Desulfomonile tiedjei DSM 6799: one gene and its partner. The protein of the gene in region 1 interacts with the protein of each later gene in a pairwise test. Links are inferred from orthologs where the notes say so. Each region holds a gene or a part of one and is shown on either strand. Other genes may lie near its edges. The genes, in order: serC and selB.

The links.
Region 2: the proteins of serC (region 1) and selB interact in binary tests that used the Escherichia coli proteins (3 or more experiments, as listed by UniProt). The link is inferred for Desulfomonile tiedjei DSM 6799 from one-to-one orthologs.

The regions. Positions count from the first base shown.
Region 1 is NC_018025.1:3,941,156-3,951,352, forward strand. The notes cover bases 390-3,312. They hold serC (3-phosphoserine/phosphohydroxythreonine transaminase), read right to left. Parts: upstream 2,433-3,312; coding sequence 1,347-2,432; downstream 390-1,346. Other genes in these bases: serA (phosphoglycerate dehydrogenase), read right to left, coding at 390-1,316; DESTI_RS16665 (hypothetical protein), read left to right, coding at 2,776-3,072; DESTI_RS16670 (hypothetical protein), read left to right, coding at 3,069-3,312. Also shown: more of serA, read right to left, coding at 1-389; more of DESTI_RS16670, read left to right, coding at 3,313-3,584; PAQR family membrane homeostasis protein TrhA, read right to left, coding at 3,910-4,569; DESTI_RS30825 (hypothetical protein), read left to right, coding at 5,481-6,242; DESTI_RS16685 (TonB-dependent receptor), read left to right, coding at 6,301-8,796; DESTI_RS16690 (hypothetical protein), read left to right, coding at 8,846-9,529; cobO (cob(I)yrinic acid a,c-diamide adenosyltransferase), read left to right, coding at 9,931-10,197. UniProt on the Escherichia coli protein: Catalyzes the reversible conversion of 3-phosphohydroxypyruvate to phosphoserine and of 3-hydroxy-2-oxo-4-phosphonooxybutanoate to phosphohydroxythreonine. Is involved in both pyridoxine and serine biosynthesis.
Region 2 is NC_018025.1:5,616,095-5,626,343, reverse strand. The notes cover bases 4,564-7,538. They hold selB (selenocysteine-specific translation elongation factor), read left to right. Parts: upstream 4,564-5,075; coding sequence 5,076-7,001; downstream 7,002-7,538. Other genes in these bases: DESTI_RS24105 (hypothetical protein), read right to left, coding at 6,947-7,438; DESTI_RS24115 (transporter substrate-binding domain-containing protein), read left to right, coding at 4,564-5,054. Also shown: protein translocase subunit SecD, read left to right, coding at 1-966; protein translocase subunit SecF, read left to right, coding at 1,031-1,933; holB (DNA polymerase III subunit delta'), read left to right, coding at 1,952-2,962; DESTI_RS24120 (PSP1 domain-containing protein), read left to right, coding at 2,967-4,187; more of DESTI_RS24115, read left to right, coding at 4,224-4,563; DESTI_RS24100 (epoxyqueuosine reductase QueH), read left to right, coding at 7,567-8,103; DESTI_RS29415 (class I SAM-dependent methyltransferase), read right to left, coding at 8,234-8,848; DESTI_RS24090 (class I SAM-dependent methyltransferase), read right to left, coding at 8,852-9,604; DESTI_RS24085 (polysaccharide biosynthesis C-terminal domain-containing protein), read right to left, coding at 9,608-9,982; DESTI_RS24080 (glycosyltransferase), read right to left, coding at 9,982-10,249. UniProt on the Escherichia coli protein: Translation factor necessary for the incorporation of selenocysteine into proteins. It probably replaces EF-Tu for the insertion of selenocysteine directed by the UGA codon. SelB binds GTP and GDP.

The DNA of each region.
Region 1 (10,197 bases):
ATTCGAGGAATGAGAGCGCCCAGGACGTTGACCTTCGTACCGTCCGGGGAAGAAGTCCGAATTCCCACGGTGGACCCGTAAAAGGGGCTTGTCTTCGATGTTGTCTCAGAGACCTGGATACCTCGTTTTTCGGCGATGGCCGGGGCACTCACATCATTGACGTTCGGCCCTTCAGACCAGGTCAGGAGACCGACCAGCACAGCGTTCGTCACCGGCTTCACGTCCCATTGAGCGATTTCACCACAAAACACCGTCTCCAGAGCAACTATCGGACCTGGCGCAAGCTGTGCCATAAATCGTCCGAGTCGCCCTGCAAGATCGAGGTACGGCTCAAGTTTCGGCCGGAGGCTCGGATCGATTGTCGGAGCATTCACGGCATTGCGCACAAGCCCTTTTTCCAGGTAATCGATCATCTGGCCGGCTACGGCTACGGCAACATTGATTTGCGCCTCTGTTGTGGAAGCGCCGAGGTGCGGAGTCGCAATCACTCGAGGATGCTTCACCAGAGGGTTGTCCTTTGGCGGGGTCACGGTATAAACATCGAGTGATGCAGCCGCTATTTTGCCGGATTCCAGTGCATCGAGAAGTGCTGCTTCGTCAACTATTCCTCCGCGGGCACAGTTTACGACAACAGCTCCTGTCTTCATTTTTGCAAATGCAGCAGCATTGAGCAGACCCCTGGTCTCCGACGTCAAAGGCGTATGAACCGTGATAACGTCACTCTTACGGAAAATCTCTTCCAGCGAAGTTAACTTGGCTCCAATCTGCGCGGCAGCTTGAGGTGTCGTCACGGGATCGTACCCGAGAACGTTCATTTTCAACGCTCGTGAAGCCCTCTTGGCCACCAGACTGCCCACCTGGCCCAAACCGATCACCCCAAGAGTCTTGCCGGTGAGTTCGCGTCCCTGGAATTTCTTCTTTTCCCATTTTCCCAGTTTCACGGACTCCACCGCCTGAGGAATATGGCGAAATGCAGCCATGATAAGGCTCAAAGTATGCTCCGCGGTCGCCATAGAATTCCCGCCGGGAGTGTTCATCACCACGATCCCTTTGCGAGTGGCTTCGGGAACATCGACATTGTCCAGGCCGGAACCCGCTCTTCCGATCACCTTGAGGTTGGATGCGGCGGCGATTATATCGGCCGTTACTTTAGTTGCGCTCCGAATAACCAGACCGTGATACTTGCCGATAACCTTCTTGAGTCCTTCCGGCGAAAGGTCGGTTGCGACGTCAACATCGCACCAATCACGTGCTCGGAAGAGTTCTATCCCTTTCTCGTGCAAATTATCCGATACCAGAATGTGATAGCGCTCCATGTCGCCGCCTGATGTAAATTACGGAATCGGTCAGCCGTTCTTTTGGGCAAAAGTCTTCATGAAGTCTACGAGGCTCTGCACACCATCCAGACCAAGCGCGTTGTAAATGGAAGCTCTGCATCCTCCCACAGATCTGTGACCCTTGAGTCCGCCAAGCCCGACCTTTCCGGCTTCGGCAACAAATTTCTTCTCGAGATCCTCGTCCGGAAGCCGGAACGTCACGTTCATCAGGGACCTGCTGTCCTTTTCGGCTGTGGGACGGTAAAAATCCGTAGAATCGAGATAGCCGTAGAGAAGGTCCGCTTTTTCACGGTTTCGGCGCTCCATGGCGTCCAGTCCGCCAATGGATTCTTCTATCCACTTGAGTACAAGCTGAACAATATAGATGGCCAGACACGGCGGTGTGTTGTAAAGAGAATTCTTATCTGCATGAGTCGAGTACCGCAGCATGGTAGGCACATCTTTGGAAGCTCTCTCGAGCATATCTTCGCGGATAATGACCACGGTTACTCCCGCCGGCCCAAGATTCTTCTGAGCACCTGCATAGATCAGCCCGAATGGCGATGCATCGAACGATCTGCACAACATATCCGAAGACATATCGGAAACCAGAGGAACTCCGCCACCATCCGGAAATTGAGCCCATTGAGTGCCTTCGATAGTATTGTTGGAAGTGAAATGCAGATACGCAGCGGAAGGATTCACTGAGAATTTCTTTGGAATGTAAGAATAATTCTTGTCTTCACTCGAGGCGATTACGTTGCAGGTTTTCTTCAAAATTTCCGCTTCCTTGATCGCCTTTTTTGCCCAGGAGCCAGTGTTGATATAATCCGCGGATGAGCCTTCCGGAAGCAGGTTCATGGGGACCATAAAGAATTGGGAACTCGCCCCACCCTGGAGAAACAGAATCTTAAAGTTGTCCGATAGTTTCAGAAGCCTTTTGAACCGAACGATCGCATCATTGAGAACATCCTCGAACAGCGCAGATCTATGGCTGATCTCGGATATGGACATTCCCGAACCCTTGAAGTTGATGAATTCCTGTTGAACTTCCTTCAACACTTGTAACGGCAATGCCGCAGGCCCAGGATTGAAATTGAAAATACGATCCGCCATGGCTAAACTACCTCCTGCCCGGTTTGGAATCTGGACGAATGCACACAAGCACATTAATTTACATCAGCAATACTGAGATTTCAACACCTTTTCACCTGAACACCCGCTCGGTGTTCATCACATTGATTCGCTTTTCTTTTCATAATCTGGGAGGAGGCTGGAGGTATCCTTCGCTCCGGACGACGCAAAGCCGTCTAATCACTCCGCCCAGGATACCCCAGCCTTCGCAATGTTTGTGCATAACTGCGAAACTGTATCTGACGAGGAATTCTGGTTCGTTGAACGTTTCGGCATTTTATGGCAATATCATTTCGTTGACATGCTTGCTTCCGGAGGCGTCCCTATGAAGGACATCGAGAGTATTCTTTACAGCCTCATCCCGTTGGTTCTGATCATCTTGTTTTCATGGCTCTTCAGCTTTCTGGGATCGAAGATGAAAAAACCTTCCGAGAATGGGGACCAGGTTCCCGGTAGGGTTCTAGGAGATCGTTTCTTCGATCTAATGAAAGAAGAAGAATCCGAAGAAGTCCCGCAACAACGCCAGCCCCAGACTCCTCAGCCGGGGATTACCATTCCTCAAGGAAGCGGCGCTCCGCTCGTTTCAGCCAAACCCATAACCCCCAAATGGTGGGGAGCATGATGGCGTTCCGCACGTGGAAAAGAAGCGGCATTTTTCTGTTTCTCGTTTTCTTGATTCAGTTCGGTCTGGAGAGCAACGTCTTCGCTCAGGCAACGGAATCCGAAGCCTCGAAAGATATCAAACGAGAAGGCGGCGAGCTTGCCTGGGAGATACCCGGAAGAATAGCAATTTACGATTTGCAGTTCGGGCCGGCCTTATTCAAAGACGACAAGTTCCAGTTTGTCGCAAATACGAGAACTTTCAATACGGACCAGTATCCCGATAGACTGACACTCATGATCCGTTTTTCGTACGTCGGATCGCGATCGGAGAGCCCGCTCAAATTCGTGATAAAGCTACCCAATTCCAGGCAGTACGAAGAAACCGTGCACCTCACGAACAAACGAGGCAATCATACCTACCATTTCACCGTTCAGCGACCGACCGATTTTCTAGGAGCTGGATCGGTGTACATTTATTACGGGTTCAACATAGTGGATGTGTTGGATTTCACAATTGTCCCGGGTTCTTAATAGTTTTTTGTCGGCTGAATTGGTCTAACGAACACGAGTATAGCAAATGTCAGAATTTTTGTCCGATTGCGAAAAGCGCTTCTCGAAGACCGGTAGGTGCCGTGCCTCCGTGCCGGCACATTTTTCATAATAAATCGACCAGTTCGGTCCGGCAGAGACGCCGGACCCTACCATTCCTTATTAAGCGAAGAAGGAAGGGTGTTCAAAAGGTCGGAAATTATGTCAACTGCCATATCATCCCCACCTTCCCTGCACTTCGACGGATTGAAGGATGCTCCGCATCGCGGCCACCCACGAGAAACCTTCAGGTCGGAAGCAAATACTCCTAATATTCCAGAGGTACAGCATAAAACAGGACTGCAAAAAAGTGAAAGATGCTTCCAGCTAGTACAAAAAGATGCCAAACGGCATGGTGATACGGCAATCTATGCCAGACGTAGAAGATAATCCCGAAAGTATAAGCAAGCCCCCCTGCGAGCAGAAGCATCATCCCGGGTGGCGCTACAGCCACGAGCATTTGTTTGATAGCCACAACAACGGCCCACCCCATGATGACATACAATCCGACTGAAATACCAACCCATTGACGAAGCAAAGCTGTCTGAACGATTATCCCCAAAAAAGCAAGTCCCCAGACAATGCCAAAAAGAGACCAGCCCCATGGCCCTCTGAGATTTACCAATGTAAATGGAGTGTACGTGCCTGCAATGAGAAGAAAGATCGATGAATGATCGATGATCCGCATAAACGCTTTTACACTCGGGTTTTGTATTCCGTGATATAATGTGGACGCTGTGTAGAGAAGAATTAGCGTCATTCCGAAAACGACACAACTGATAATGCGCCAGATATTTCCCGATTCACTTGAAGACAGTATCAAAATAACCATGCCTGTGATGGAAAAAAGGATTCCAAGCAAGTGAGTAAGGCTGTTCGCAACCTCTTCTCTAATACTATAACGCCCTGAAATTGTTCTTGTATTCACATAATCTCCAAATCTATCGTCATACTTGACCTTTCATCAGCTTTGAAGTGATGAGTTCACAAGAAAATCATCACCAAAATGGCATTATACTTAGTTTGTATGTGTTTTCAACAAAGCAACATGCGAGAGCGTAAATCTTACAGATTCCACGCGACGGATGCGATTTTTCGATGATGCAGCACGGACAATGCCGGAAATTCATGAAGCCGAACATTTGCTGAATCCGGAGGATTGCACGAATTCATCTCCTCACTTTGAGTGAATTTGTGCACGGATCACAAAACAGCTTGACATCTCTCGACCAGTGTTGATAGGATTTGTTTGATAGTCTTTTATTCTTAGTCCAAACCAACGTGCTTTGGGGAAGTCGGTGAAAGACCGACGCTGCCCCGCAGCTGTGACCGTGAACGAAATCCGCTAATAGCCACTGGAAGAAATTCTTTCGGGAAGGCGCGGAGACTAGGTCGAAACGGAAGCCAGAATACCCAAGCATGAAGGTCACCGAAGATGTCCTGCGCGGGCGGGATGGGTGAAAGCACGCAGACCACCCTCTTTCGCCCCAACGCGCGAAGGAGGGTTTTTTGGTTTCAGGCTGTACTCGTTTCTAAAATGAAGAGCAGGTAAGGAAACCCCAGGTTCCGATGGCGCCGGAACCCAGGGCAAGCGGGAATCTCATGTGCATTCCCTTCCCGCCATTATCCAAGCCTAAGCTCCTCAAGTCAACATCACTTTTTCTCGGCATGTTTGGACGGCCAAACAGCAGGTGTCGAAGTTTATCCGTATCTACCGCTGCACATTGGAGCCGGAACTGGAAGAAAAGGCAGGACATTGAGCCTGCTGTTCATTCCAGAATGGTGAGTGCAATCCGGATCATTTTTGGGTGAGAGTTTTGTCTCATGAGGAGGAATCCAATGAAGAGGAGTTTTATAGGATTAGTCGTCACACTTATCGGTCTATCGTTAGGTGTTCAGATGCAATGCCAGGCGGGCGGTATTTGCCCACCTCCAGGCTATTCGTCAATGCCATACACTCCGGGCTATATTGGCCCCCAGTCCCCATATCCAACCATGCCGGCGAACCCCGGCCACATGTCGCGGCGTGGAGGAGCCTGCAATCAGGCACCTCTTTCGTGTGTCCCTGTTCCCCACAAAGTTAGATCGTTTTCTGGGCCGGAATCCGTACACGACCCCAAACTCGTACCACTCTATGTTCGTGATCCCGGGCCGGTCAGACCTATCATTCAATGTACGGTGGGGCTGGCTGGAGCGGCGTTGGCATTGCCTTTCAGAATTGCCGAAATACTGTGCCCTGTTCCCAGAGGAACATGCAAGCCAGTGAATGCGCCTTCCTGCGGTCCAAATTATCCTGTTCCGCAGAGAGTGTCCGGTTGTTATCCGACGCAATCTCCCGCTGGTTGTTTTCCTGTTTGTCGGAGACCTGTTACCTGCGCTCCGGGCGGGCCTGCGGTTGCGCCGCTACCGCCGGTACCTTGTGTACCGACATGCAGTCCAAACCTTCCACCGATGCTTGTGGAAGAGTACCAGTTTCCGGCGCTGGCCCCCCAAAACCTCTTATCAGGAATCTGGAATTTGCCGGGAAGTCTGCTCCGAAATGGAAGATTTGCCGGAGACATTCACAAAGCTTCTCCGTGTGCTCCACCTATTTGTCGGTAGCCGATGCGAGGCTGTCGAGTTCAATTTCCCTGAGGACATATTAATCGGAGATGCAGACATGAGGGATTCAACTACTCTTCTCTATATCATAGTCGTTTGGTTCGTTTTAACGTTGACATGCTCCTTTGGCCCCGCACTAACAACGGTTAATGCACAGCAGAGATCGTCTTCAGAAACGGCACAGAATCTGCCGACAGAGCAGCTTGCTCCTGTAGAGATCGAAGCCCCGCGTCAGGATCGGCGGCAATCGCAAGCGAGAACCGGGACTACCGACGGGGGGTTTGGCACAGGCGATCCAATTCCTTCAGGCCAACCGGGTTCCGACTATCCACTTACTCCCGGTGAAGTGGTCTCCACAGGAGGGCGGCCTCAGAATCTCGCGAATGTACCCGCTGCAGTCAGTATCGTCCCGAACCGGGGCGTAGAATCGTTAGGGTACATAGGGGTTCCAAACATGATTCAAGGCCAGCCGGGTGTATATACGTCGGGCTATTCCGCTACACCTTTCGATGCCGCGGTTGTGTTGAGAGGTTTTTCCAATGAGCCGGGTAATAGAGTGTCCTTACTCTACGACGGTAGAACGCTGAACACTCCACTGGGTGACGCCAACTGGATGTCTATATTTCCCGAGTTGATCGATCGTATCGAAATACTAAGAGGAGACGGCACCGTTCAGTTCGGTCAGAAGGCGATAGGGGGAACCATCAACATCATCCCCAAGAGACCTCGGCAAAACCCCGGAACATTCTGGGGCGCAGAGATTGGCTCCTGGCAATCCGACAGAGAGTGGGTTGCGAGCAACATGGTGTATGGCCCGATAGCAGCGGGTATCTTCGCAGGCAGGTTCTTCACTGAGGGATTCCGGCTCTATCAAGGCAATGGATTGGACGAAGAGTTCGTTCCTCGGCCCGGCCCCTGGATGCTCTATAACGTGCAGGGCAGCATCAATTGGAAGATTACCCCTAATCTTACTTTTGAGATTTCTCAGTTGTTGTCGGATCGGCGGAACGGCAATGCCACATATGTGCAGCAACCCCAATGGGGAAGAAGGGATATCCGCGATGTGGCAATATTCGATTACGGGTTCGGAATGCGTTTGTCACCTGTGTGGGACGGCCCAACCGAGCTGTGGGACGCTGTGACCATCGGACGACTGCTCTATAGCGGTGATCGACTGGGTACCTTCGAGGCTATCTACAGTTATAGACGATCCGACCAGAGGACCACAGGAATAAGCTGGTTCGGCCTGTCGGACCAGCGCTGGATCGATTCGGGGCTCTCGTTCAAGTACTTCCGAACCGATAAATATTCTGTTGTGACGAACGAGTTAACCGTGGGGTCCGACCTGTGGGACGGCAAATTCGGCAGAGAATCAAGACAGATCGTTCAGACATTCGGCACCAACGCAGTCGAGCACCAGGCTGAACAGTCGGGCTACAGGGAATCCTTGAGCTATTACGTGATGAACCAGACCAGGTTCTGGGATCGGCTGTACGTGGACCTTGGGTATCGCATAGAGAACTACGATCTCCCCGATCTCTATGCAAACGATGCGGCACGGGTTGTCACGAATGCAAAGAGAATAGACAGGAACAAGAGTGCGTCTCAGTGGGCTCTGGGGCTTGTTTACGACAAAGAACTCGGTTCCAGCACATATTACAAGCATTCCAGAATGTACCGATTTCCCGAATTCTACGACATGGTAAACCTGGGGTCGTTCGGACTCCCGCCGGATCCGCCGTTTTGGCTGTTAGACCCGGAAGAAGGCACTTTGAAGGAAGTAGGAATACGTCACTGGTTTAACCGCAACATCTATGCAAGCGCAACGTATTACGACTTGGATATGGATAACGAGATTCTCTACGGAATGGATGACGCAGGAAACCAGAGAAACGTTAATGTTCAAAATGTCTCACATGTAGGTCTTGAGCTGGAAGGCCTTGTGAAAGTGACACCTTCCTGGACGGTAAAAGGAAACTGGACAAGGCAGAAGGTGCTTGTCCGAAGCAACTTCCTTCCGGCATTGACTCCTCTCAACGGTCTGACCACCGAAGACAAATGGCTGTACCAGAATCCGGGAGAGATGGGAAATTTTTCGCTGGAATACAATAACAGGGAATGGGGCTTCTCAGGCCTCATCACGTATCACTATATTGGAAGTCGTTATCGGATCAACGATCCGTACAACATAGCCGAACCTCTTGAACCCGCAAAATGGGGAGATCTGGCGTTTTCTCAGACCTTCCTTGGTGACACTGTCACACTCTATTTTGGAATCAAGAACTTCTCGGATGCGCAGTATGCGATCATTGGCACCAAGTCTGCCCCCAGCACTTCCAGCCCACTGGGAACCAGTGTTCCTGCCGCCTGGTATCCGAACGAGGGGCGCACCTTTTATACAGGGCTGAAAGCCAATATGGATTTCAACCGTATGAAAGTCCCGACACGTGAAGACTTGAACAGAATGCAAAGACGTCTGTACGGATCGGTGCAGGCTGGAGTCGACAGCGTCTATGGATTGGGAGCCAGATTCCGTACCATGGCCAACTTTTAGGGACCGGTCAAGATTGCTACGACGTCGGGCAAGTAAGGAGGTATTCAACGTGAGAAAATTGCAGATTTTTGCGACGATACTTGGAGCTATTTTGTTATCGGGAATTGTTCTGAACGCTCAAGCCGGTCCCCCTCTTCAGAAATGCGCTATTCAACCTTTAGAGACACGCGACGGCGGATCGCAGAGACAATCCCGACCCGAATGCGGATTGGAGCTTACCTGCACGGATAAACCCGTGCTGCTGGGCAATTCTCAAGGGGTGTGTTTTCGGGCCACATGTCCGGGAATCTGGGGACTGATCCATACAAGAGCAGATCAAGCTTCTTTTCGGAGGCGCTTTTTTACATATCGTCATTATGCCTTCAGAGGGTACTGGGATCTGAAAGATCAGGGAGTCATTGAGACCGGGGCGGCGCCCATTCGCGAACTGTTTCTGGTATTACCTGAGGATCTCATCGAGTTCAGACTGAACGATCCGGATTGTTACGCCAGGGTTGAAATCAAAAAGCTCGGGTACATCAAAACCGGTAACCTCTGCGAACTGCAGGAATGGTTGGCCTACAATTCCTATCTCGAGAAAGCAGAATTAAACAATAACAGCAATGTTTCATGTCCGGTGCCATTAGGATCGTGCTCGAAAAATGCAAATTGGTTGGATCATGCACGCGGGGCGGCTGTTGGGGGACTGTTTACCCTCGGCCGTAAGATCGGACTGCCTTGGCCCGGCAATTAACATTTTTGAGTTCGAACGGAAACCGAAAATAGTAATTTACGCCCGGGAAAAGCCACCTTCCCCGGGGATTTCGAGCGACAGACCTGCTCTTTGGGAGGTAGTCGTTTTAAGACGCCTCCCTCTTTTCTCTTTTCGGTTTGAGTTCCGCGGGTATGCAGTCCAGGTGCAGAATCAACCCGGCGAAATACGGGTTGTGCACTTTTGTGACAATTGCCGGAATTGATGTCCGATCGAAGAAGGATAATGGTGGGTGCCGTGCCTCCGTGCCGACACCTCTTCAATATGATCAATGATATCAATCGAATGGACCGGCCGGGACGCCGGTCCCCACTAATATCTTGTGTTGGAGCGTGGGATCAACGTCAGGATTTTTGGCAATCATTCTATGCTGGAGAGCTTTGGTGAAAAAAGGACTTCTCATGATAAATACCGGTAACGGAAAGGGGAAGACTACAGCCGCTTTGGGGCTCATTTTTCGAGCTATCGGCCATGATTACCGCGCGTGCCTGATCCAGTTCATCAAAGGGACCAGAATAAGCGGCGAGTTGGTTGCGTCCGATCGTTTCAAGGATCTCCTGGACGTCTATGTTTTGGGAGAAGGGTTCACTTGGAACCCCAAAGGGATGGCAACGCATGTTGAAGCCGCAAGAAAAGGATGGTCCTTCGCA
Region 2 (10,249 bases), 1.7 Mb from region 1 along the record:
AAGGGAGATCTCACTGCCGCCCTCAAAGGCGATGTCCCGCAAGGCGACGAAGTTCTCTACAAAATAGACAAAAACCCGAGAACGAATGCTGTGACCCGGACGCCATACCTGGTGAAGAAACAGACGCTCATGACCGGAGACGTCATTACCGATGCCAGGGTACAGCCTGACCAGATGGGCAGAATGATCATTGCCATGGAGTTCAACAGTATCGGCGCCAGACAATTCGAGCGTATAACCGGCGAACACGTTCGGGAACGACTCGCGATCATTCTGGACAATCGGGTTTACTCTGCTCCGGTAATAAAAGACCGCATTTCCGGAGGCTCGGCAATCATTGAAGGTGCATTTACTCCGGATGAGGCGCACGACCTGGCTCTGGTTCTTCGAGCCGGCTCGCTTCCCGCTCCGGTGAAGATACTGGAAAACAGGACTGTCGGACCGTCCCTGGGAGAGGATTCCATTCGGTCCGGCCGCAACGCGATTCTCGTCGGAATCGTGCTCATCGTAATCGGCATGGCCGTTTATTATAAATGGTCCGGAGTCGTGGCCGACATTGCTCTGGTGCTGAACCCGCTCCTGTTGTTTGCAGTAATGGTTTCTCCCGGTCTGCGGGCTACCCTGACTCTGCCGGGTCTCGCGGGAGTCGCCTTGACCATGGGTATGGCCATTGACGCGAACATCCTGATTTTCGAGAGAGTTCGTGAAGAATTGCGAGCAGGAAAATCACCCCGAGCGGCAATGGAGACAGGTTATAACAAAGCTTTCCTGACCATCATCGATACGCACTTGACGAACATCCTTGCGGCACTGCCGCTCATCCAGTTCGGGACCGGGCCGGTGAAAGGGTTTGCTGTCACTTTGTGTGTCGGTCTCATCATTTCGCTTTTCACTGCCTTTTTCGTGACCCGCACGATCTTTGATTATGGCTTCCAGGTCAAAGGCATCAAGAAAATAAGCATATGACATCTGATGAAACAGGGAGGCGGTCATACGTGAACGCCTCCTTCGATTTAAAGAGGATTTCAGCGTGGAACTCATAAAACCGAACACGAACATTGATTTCATGGGCAAACGTCATTATGCCTATCTTTTTTCTCTCCTCTTATTTGTGGCGGCTCTCATATCGATCCCCATTAAAGGCCACATCCGCCTCGGAATCGACTTCAGCGGGGGCGCACTGGTGCAGGTGAAGTTCAACAAACCCGTCCATACCGATGAGATCAGGGATGCTCTCAAACAATATGGCGAAGGTTTGGTTGTGCAAAAGCTGGTTGGTGTGGAAGAATTCATCATTCGATTCGAAACAGGTGAGGAGGGCTCGGATCAGCTTAATAAACAGATTTCCCAATTGCTGGAGGCGAAGTTCGGCAAGGGTAATTTTGAAATCCGCAGCCTTGAGATGGTCGGTCCCAAGGTGGGGAAAGATCTTCAGCAGTCGGCAATCTGGGCTACTGTTATAGCGCTTGGAATGCTTCTTGTCTACATGGCGTTTCGGTTTACCTTCACTATGGGGTTGGGTGCCATTGCTTGCCTCTTGCACGATCTGGCAATGGTCTATGGATTCTTTGTGTGGACCGGATTGGAGTTCAATCTGACTATTCTGGCAGCATTCCTCACCGTAGTCGGGTATGATATAAACGATACCATCGTGGTATGCGACAGGGTCCGAGAGAACCTGAAGACCATGAAGAAACAACCCTTGATAGATATCTTCAACGTTTCCATAAATCAGACCCTGTCCAGGACAATTCTCACCAGCGGCTTTACCACTCTTTCGGTAATTGCTCTGCTTTTCTTCGGGACTCCCGTTTTGCAGGACTTTGCTTTGGCTCTTATTGTGGGTATAATATTCGGAACGTATTCTTCCATATTCGTGGCTTTAGCTCTTGTTTTGGAACTGGATCGGTTCTTGCCTGTAAAACGCGGCTGATCCGGGCGACTGGAACTTATGCACGTCCTTGAAGGACATGAGAAAATCCTCTCGTTTCTTGCACTGACCGCTCAGAATGACCGGCCTGCCCATGCATATCTCTTTTCAGGAAGAGAAGGTGTGGGCAAGAAGCTGGTTGCTTTGCGGTTTGCTTGCTTTTTGAACTGCCCCTCGCCTACGGATGCGGATTATTCCTGCTCAACCTGCACAAGAATGGTGGAAGGAAAACATCCGGATATTCGGATAACTCTTCCGGAAAAGAACATGATCCGGATAGACAAGGTGAGGGAGATCCAGTCTGTATTGCGGTATGCTCCTGTTGAATGCCGGTACAGGGTCGTTATTATCGATGACGCACACCTGATGAATCGATCTGCTCAGAATGCGTTGCTCAAGACCCTTGAGGAACCTCCGAATTATTCGATTCTGATTCTGATCAGCTCAAGGCCTTCCTTGATGTTACCTACCGTACGCTCTCGTTGTCGGAAAGTGAGATTCGGCTCTTTGTCCACAGAATCGGTTGTCCGTATTTTACGAGATAACGGTATTGCGCCCGGTGAGGCGGGAGTATTGGCGCGACTTGCGTCAGGCAGCGCAGGACGTGCCTTGAAAATGGAAAGTTCACAATACATGAAGCTCAGGGAAAAAGTCATTGCTGTGCTTTCCCATTCAGATTCTGTTGGTTTGCGTGGAGCACTTGAATTTTCCGCGACAATTTCATCGGATCGCGCAACAGCCATACAGGCGATCGAGATTGCATCAACGTGGATTCGCGATCTTCTCCTCGAACAGATCGGCACGCATTCCTCGGAGATGATTCATGTGGATTTTCTTGACAAAATTTCCGACACAGCCCATCGTCAGGATAGCGATCGACTCATTTCTCTGTACGATCAGCTTGTGAGAGCAGCGGAACTGATTGAAGCGGAGATCAACGTAAACCCGAATCTTGTCACAGACACGATGATGCTGAAAACCTTGCGTATTCTTGAGGGGCCTCACTTTGGAGTGGTCCCCGCGAACGGATAATTGCATGTCCACTGATAAATCTAAAAAAGATATTTCGTACTTACCGAGATCGTGGGGTTCGGCAGGTTTTAAGGAAAAAAACCATAAAGAAGTCGAAGAGCCTGCAATCGAAGAGCCCAAAATTGAAGAGCATGTAGACTACAAAGTCTCTGAATCGGAAGAAATCGAGAAAACCGAGGAAACAATTTCGGAATCGACAGAGGCCAAGAGGTGTTGCGCAGATCGCAGATGTCCTCGAATGGGCGCTGTTCCCGACCAGTTAGAGGAAGATTTTGAAGAGCCCCACCCGACAGGGGCCTGGGAACAATCCGATCCAACCAAGACACTGGTTCGGATCGTGGGGGTACGCTTTGGGTACGCGTCAAAAATCTACCATTTCGATTGCGGCGACATGAATCTGAGTGCAGGCGATTGGGTGGTAGTCAAGACCGAAAAAGGGTTGGGACTCGGGCTCATCGCTTTGCCCCCGTTCGAGCGGGAATTTGACGCGGTTCAACTCGAAGGTTTGCGGAAAATATTGCGAAAAGCCTGTCCGTCTGATTTCGAGCAAAAAGATCGATGCAGGGAAAAAGAGTACGAAGCGTACATGTATTGTCTCGAGAAAATAGAGACTTTAGATCTTCCCATGAAGCTCGTATCAGTTGAATGCTTCTTCGATTGCTCCAAGTACGTCTTCTACTTTACGGCTGAAGGTCGTGTAGACTTTCGCGAGCTGGTCAAGCTGTTGGTTGCCCGTTTCCCTGTGCGAATTGAGATGCGCCAGATCGGAGTCCGGCACGAAGCTAAAATGACGGGTGGCCTCGCCTGCTGCGGCCAGGAGCTCTGTTGTGCCCGGTTTTTGACCGATTTCAGGCCGGTCTCGGTGCGAATGGCGAAAACCCAGAATCTGTCGCTCAATCCGACCAAGATATCGGGAGTGTGCGGTAGATTGATGTGCTGTCTCGCATACGAACACGATGTGTACGAAGAGTTTAAGAAAGGTCTGCCGCGGGTGGGTAAAGCTGTAACGACCTCTCAGGGGGAAGGATTGGTTTTGAAACACAATCCTCTCGCAGAGACGGTATTCGTTAAGTTGCAGGACGAGACGATAGTTGAAGTTAACAAAAGCGAAATTGTAAAAGTCGGTTCATCCAGCTCGAAGAAGGGGGAAACTGACCCGGACGGCAGTAACGAGGCTGAAAATATCGCACACAAAGGCGAAACCGGGTCGGAACTGGATTGGTAAGTCCGCGAATGTTGTCCGTTTCGAGGAGGAAGTGCAGTGAATCGCCGCATCGGGATAGTCTTTTTTCTGATCGTGTTGTTGATCCCCCATTCGAATGCCTGGAGCGGAGCAACATTCGATCGAGTGGTGGGGAGCAACACTGTACGATTGGGAGCGCCCTACAACATTATTCCACATGGGTTTCTCAATTCTTCGGGTGAATGGGCAGGCTTTGAAGTGGACCTTGCCGCGGAATTGGCCAGACACATGAATCTTAAACTCGATCTGGTCAAAGTGAATGAGAAGACCTGGCGCTCTATGCTGTCGAAAGGGCAAATAGATGCGGCTTTGTGCAGAATAGTTCATCGCAGATCGCTGGAAAACGAATTCGACTTCTCGGTCCCGTACTTTTTTGACTCACCACAAGTTCTGGTACTTAAAGGTTCCTCCAAAGCAGTCTCGGATCTGAAAGGTCAGAAGATTGCGGCAGTCCAGGGATCGATTTTCGAGAAAACGGCTATGAGCCTGTTGAGACAGACGGGTGACGATGCTGCGCAGAAGAACGTGGTCTCGTACCCCGATAGACCTGCTTGTTTCATGGCTCTCGGCAAAGACAAGATTGGCGGCTGGCTGGATTCCGGTATGACACTGATGGAATACTCTGCAAAGAGTCCCGGTCGCTTCGAACTCATCCCTGCAGGGGATTCGGTGGAAGTCGTCGCCATAGCGCTCCCGTCCAATGATTCCGCCTGGCGAGATCTGGTCAATTTTGCTCTGCAAGATATGGCTGCAGACGGAACCTGGAAGAGGATTTACGATAAATGGTTCGGGCCGGATGCACCACATCCGCTACCTGCGAAGAGAACGATAGAAATCTGGCCGGAATAGTCCGTCATCAAAGAGCATTGAATGAAAAGAGTAATTTTAGGAACCGCCGGACATATCGATCACGGCAAGACACAACTTGTACGCGCGCTGACCGGAATCGATACGGACCGTCTGAAAGAAGAGAAGCAACGCGGCATTAGCATAGAGTTGGGCTTCGCGTTTCTCGAACTCGGCAATGATATCCGGATGGGCATCGTGGATGTTCCGGGACACGAGAAATTTGTCCGACAGATGGTGGCGGGCTCGGGCGGAATTGATATCGCAGCGCTGATTGTGGCTCTGGACGAAGGAGTAATGCCGCAGACCGTGGAGCATCTGGACATTCTGAACCTGCTGGATGTTCGTATGGGACTGGTTGTGCTCACAAAGGCGGACCTGGTTGACGAAGAATTGGCTCTCCTTGTGGAGGAGGATGCTCGGGATTCGGTAAAGGGAACTTTTCTCGAAAAGGCTCCCTTTGTCAAAGTCTCTTCCAAAACCGGCGAGGGGTTGGACAACCTTCGCGAAGTCCTGACGGACATGGCAACCAAGATTACGGAAAAGCCGGTTCACGGTCTCATGAGATTGCCGGTAGACAGAGTATTCACCCTGAAGGGGCACGGAACGATAGTGACCGGCACACTGATTTCCGGGACCATGTCCGTTGGCGACGAAATCGAGATTCTTCCCAGCGGCTTGAGAACAACGGTACGCTCGCTTGAATCCCACAACCGTCAGGAGGAAAAGGCCTTTCCCGGAGAGCGAGTGGCAGTCAATCTCCGGGGATTGGAACAGGCGCAGGTGCACCGTGGCGAAGTCCTCACTCATCCGGGCCAGTTCAAGCCTTCTTACATTGTTGACGTGAAACTCAGGTCTCTGGCGCGGTCACCCATTCCCTTGAATAATCGAAGAAAAGTCAGATTTCACCATTATACGTCGGAAGTTGAGGCGCGTATTATTTTGCCCGATATGGATGTCCTTGAGCCGGGTCACGAAGTGCTCGCACAACTGCGGGCGTCAGAGCCGGTGGTGCCTGCTGCAGGCGACCGGTTCGTTGTGAGAGCGCTCTCTCCGTCCATTACCCTTGGCGGCGGGGTGGTCATGAACCCCCGTGCGGCAAAGCTGCGGGCGAGGTCCGCGAAAACTTTTCTGGAACTGGACCGTGGGGACGACGTCAGCATTATCATCTCCCTGGTTCGCAGCGCAGGCATAATGGGCATCGGACGAAACGAGCTGCTCGGCCTCTCGGGTTTTTCTGTTAAACGTCTTGATAAGACACTGGAAACGCTGCGTAATTCAAGGACGATAATCCGTTTCGATCCCACAGAAAACCGCATGGTCCACAAGGACTTTTTTGAAATAGTTCGAACTAGAATTCTGAAGCGCCTGACTGCTTTTCATGCCGAACATCCCCTCAAAGAAGGCATGTCAAAGCAGGAAGTGCGTTCGTCATTGCCCGGTTCGGAAAAACTCATTAAAGCTGTTATGGATTTTCTCGTTTCAAAAGCTGAAATAGCGGATGAAGGAAATCTCCTTCGCCTGAGTTCTCATAAAGTCCAACTCAACGAGAATGAAAAGGACATCAAAGACAGGCTTGCGGCGCTGATAGTAAAGGCCGGCAACGCGCCTCCTCTTTTCAAGGAAGTTGTAGCCGCTGCGAAAGTGGACCAGAAGCAAACGCGCAATCTTATGAGCATCTTGGAAAAAGAAGGTCGAGTGGTTCGGATTAGTGAAGATTTCTATTTTTCTAAAGATTTCGTAGACGACATCAAAAGGAAACTCACTGACTTCATCAAGCGTGAGGGCGGGATCACTCCATCTCAATTCGCCGAAATAACGAAGTCTTCGCGAAAATTTAACATTCCGCTCCTGGAGTATTTGGACAGGCAGCGATTCACCATGCGAGTGGGCGATCAGCGAGTGCTGAGAGGTTCGGGAAGCTCCGGTGAAGGCGGCAAGGTGGAATAGAATTCTGCGACTCGTTTCAATTTTTGAAGACATTCAGTCCGCTGGCTTTCAAAACGTCTGGCGGAATCGGGGCTCTTTTCTGCAAGGTATTTCATCAATGCCCAAGCTTGATGATCCATGCACGCGTACGATTGTTCGAGGAGACCTATCAGTCTCCGGTCCACATCGGAAATGCGGGTGTTGGATACTGCCTTGAGTTTGGCCCTGATAACACGGACCCGTTTCTGCACGTTCTTGACTATCTCATTCGCGGTTTCCTTGGACACGATATTTGCCACAAATCCATCGGCAGTAGTTCCCAGGAGGAGGAAAGAATCGTTCAGGTATGCGGTTGCAGTTTCGCCGAAAGCGTTGAGAAACACAGCCTGATCAGAGCCCTGGGCCGGTCCTGCTATGATGAAAAGACCTAAACTGAAAAAAAGAATGAGATTTTTCATGAGCAATTCGGTTTAAGTGATAATTGTAGTAAGATGTCCTTTTGCCTGATTGACACGAAACCGGTGCGGAATCGTTCCGCAATGCCCAAAAGTCTTACCATGACGCTGGAAAGGAGACAACCTTTTTCATGAAAATACTGTTACACGCGTGCTGCGCACCCTGCCTGGTTCATCCTCTGGAAGATCTGCGCTCACAAGGTCATGATGTCACAGCGATATTCTTCAATCCGAACATCCATCCGTACACCGAATATTTGCGGAGACTGGATGCATTCACGGTTTTCACCCAGGAGAATCAGGTAAAAACCGTAACCGCAGATTTCGATGCCGGAATGGAAGAGTGGTTCAGAGAAGTCAGTTTCCGTGAGGCTCAGCGCTGCCGTGTGTGTTTCCACCTGCGTATGGATGCTATTGCCGCTTTTGCCGAAGCCAAAGGATTCGATGCGTTCTCAACGACACTGCTTTACAGCCGTTTCCAGAAACACGATCTTCTGAAACAGATCTGTGAAGCGGTTTCGGAGAAACACGGGATTCCTTTTCACTACGCTGATTGGCGCACCGGCTGGAATGACGGCGTGAAGAAATACCGAAAATTGGGACTCTACAGACAGAAGTACTGCGGGTGTGTTTTCAGCGAAAAAGAGAGAGCTTTGAAGATTCTTTGATCAAAGCTTGCGGCTGCTCTCCCTCTTTGTCGAAGGGACTTACGTAGGATGCTGGTGAGCGCAGCGAACCGCATCAATCGAGTCATCTGTTGGTTTCGCGACCGATGCGGTTCATTTCATTCACCGCATCCTACTTTTCTTTTTTCGCCAAGACACCGACGAAAAAACGAAAGAAATAGAAGATTTGGTGGGCAGGAACGAGACGAGCCCCGATCATCATATTTCGAAGGGCTTTCAAGCTGAAAGTCTCGCCGATCCATATGCCGGGCGAGGTGTTGCGGATGAGCCGTTGAAACCCAAGCGGCCCGAAGAGATAGGGAACGCCGACGAAAATATTCCCGCCTTTTCTCACGACACGTGCCATTTCGGACAATGCGTTTGACGGGTCAGGCAAATGTTCGAGCGTGCTGCTGTTCCAGCACAGATCCACAGCTTCGTCCCGGAACGGCAGATGATTCAAATCCGCGACCACCAGAGAGAGTGCCGGGTCCCTGAGCCTCGCCTGTTCCAGCGCCTCCAGATCGATATCCGCAGCGACACTCAACGCGATTTTCGGATGACGCGCCAGTATGGATGAAGCAAAAGCAGGTCCCGATCCGGCTTCCAACACCACCGCATCTGAACCATGTATGCCGCGGGTCACAAAGTACTCCGCAAGTTTCGAATTCAGGCCGTTTCTGAGCCAGTCGAAAAACCGATACACGAGAGTCTCCGGAGAGCCGAGCTGCCATGCTTTTGTTGCCATATTTCAGCCGGCCTTCCGAACAATTGCCATGATGGAACTCCCAAAGGGAACATCCCATCGGCGGAGAAATTTCCGTTCTAGGTTCATGACCTGAAACAGAAATCCGTTTACAGCAGGATGCATTTCTTTCAGCTCGGATTTAGGGGTATCGTTTTCAACGTGTCCACCGCCCTGCAGAGCGAGCCGATATGCGGCTACCGCAGGAAATACCGATCCGAACACGTGGGTTATGCGAAGGATCTCAGCATTTCCCCGGGAGAGGAGCTTTCGTACCCGTGCTCGCGTGTACCGGCGGCATGCACCGACTGCCTTATGGTGTTCAGGGGTCATCAGCCAATCATATGCCGGTACGATCAGTATCAAGTGACCGCCGGGTTTCAGCACCCGCAGCAATTCCGAGTACGCAGCGTCTTCTGAAACAGCGGTGCACTCCAGCACATCTATCGAAGTGACTGCATCGAATGTATTGGAACCGAATGGTATTTCGTTGATCGAAGCCCTGCAGGTTCTTTCCAGGCCGCGTTTCCTGGAAAATGCCGCGGCTTCAGGCGATAAATCGAATCCGTACGCATCGGAAGTGAGATGTTGGGTAATATTCCAGAGATTCTGGCCTGTTCCGCACCCTGCATCCAGTACCCTTGCGTCACGCCTGATATTCAACCCCTGCAACGCGTCCAGCAGTATCGAGTGGAGTCCTCTAAACCACCAGTATGTCGGCTCGAGATCGAAAAGAGTCTGGTATTCGTGAGACTCCAAGCGTCAATCCTCAACGGGAAAGCTGAACGTATCCGAATCCGCCGCATCGTAGCGGAGAGATTTGAGCATGATGAAGTCGGATTCTTCCAGGAATTTTATGGCGTGGGATTCATTCGTTTTGAGAATTACACCCTGGCTGGTTCCCACGCGGAATTCGTCGCGCTCTCCGTTTTCCACGTTCACTGTTTTGATCGTTGCTGACCCGCGGCTGATATAAAAGAAAATCACCGTCTTTTTGTGGTAATGATTCCCCATTACCGCGTCGGCTTTCATGCTGCCCCGGATCAGGTTTTCCCAGTGTCCGTCATTGAGTACTTCCTGGAAGTGCCCGCGCTCGTCGTTTCTCTCGAACGACGGTTTCAGTATTTCGTGAGACATCAGTCAATCCTGCGTAATCTGGCCGTAAAGATTCGGAGTACGTACTGCATTCCCGTTTTAAAGAACTTTAGGATGCTCGGCGCTGATTTGGATATCCCTTTGGCTCGATCCCTGAACACGTAAGGCATTTCGAGCACTGTCAGACCCTTTTTGCGGCAAGTATACAGGAATTCCATAAAATATGCGCCGTACCCGGTGGGAATAATGGATACCTTATCGAATACCCGTCTCCGGAGAACCACGAACCCGCTGTCATAATCCTTAATC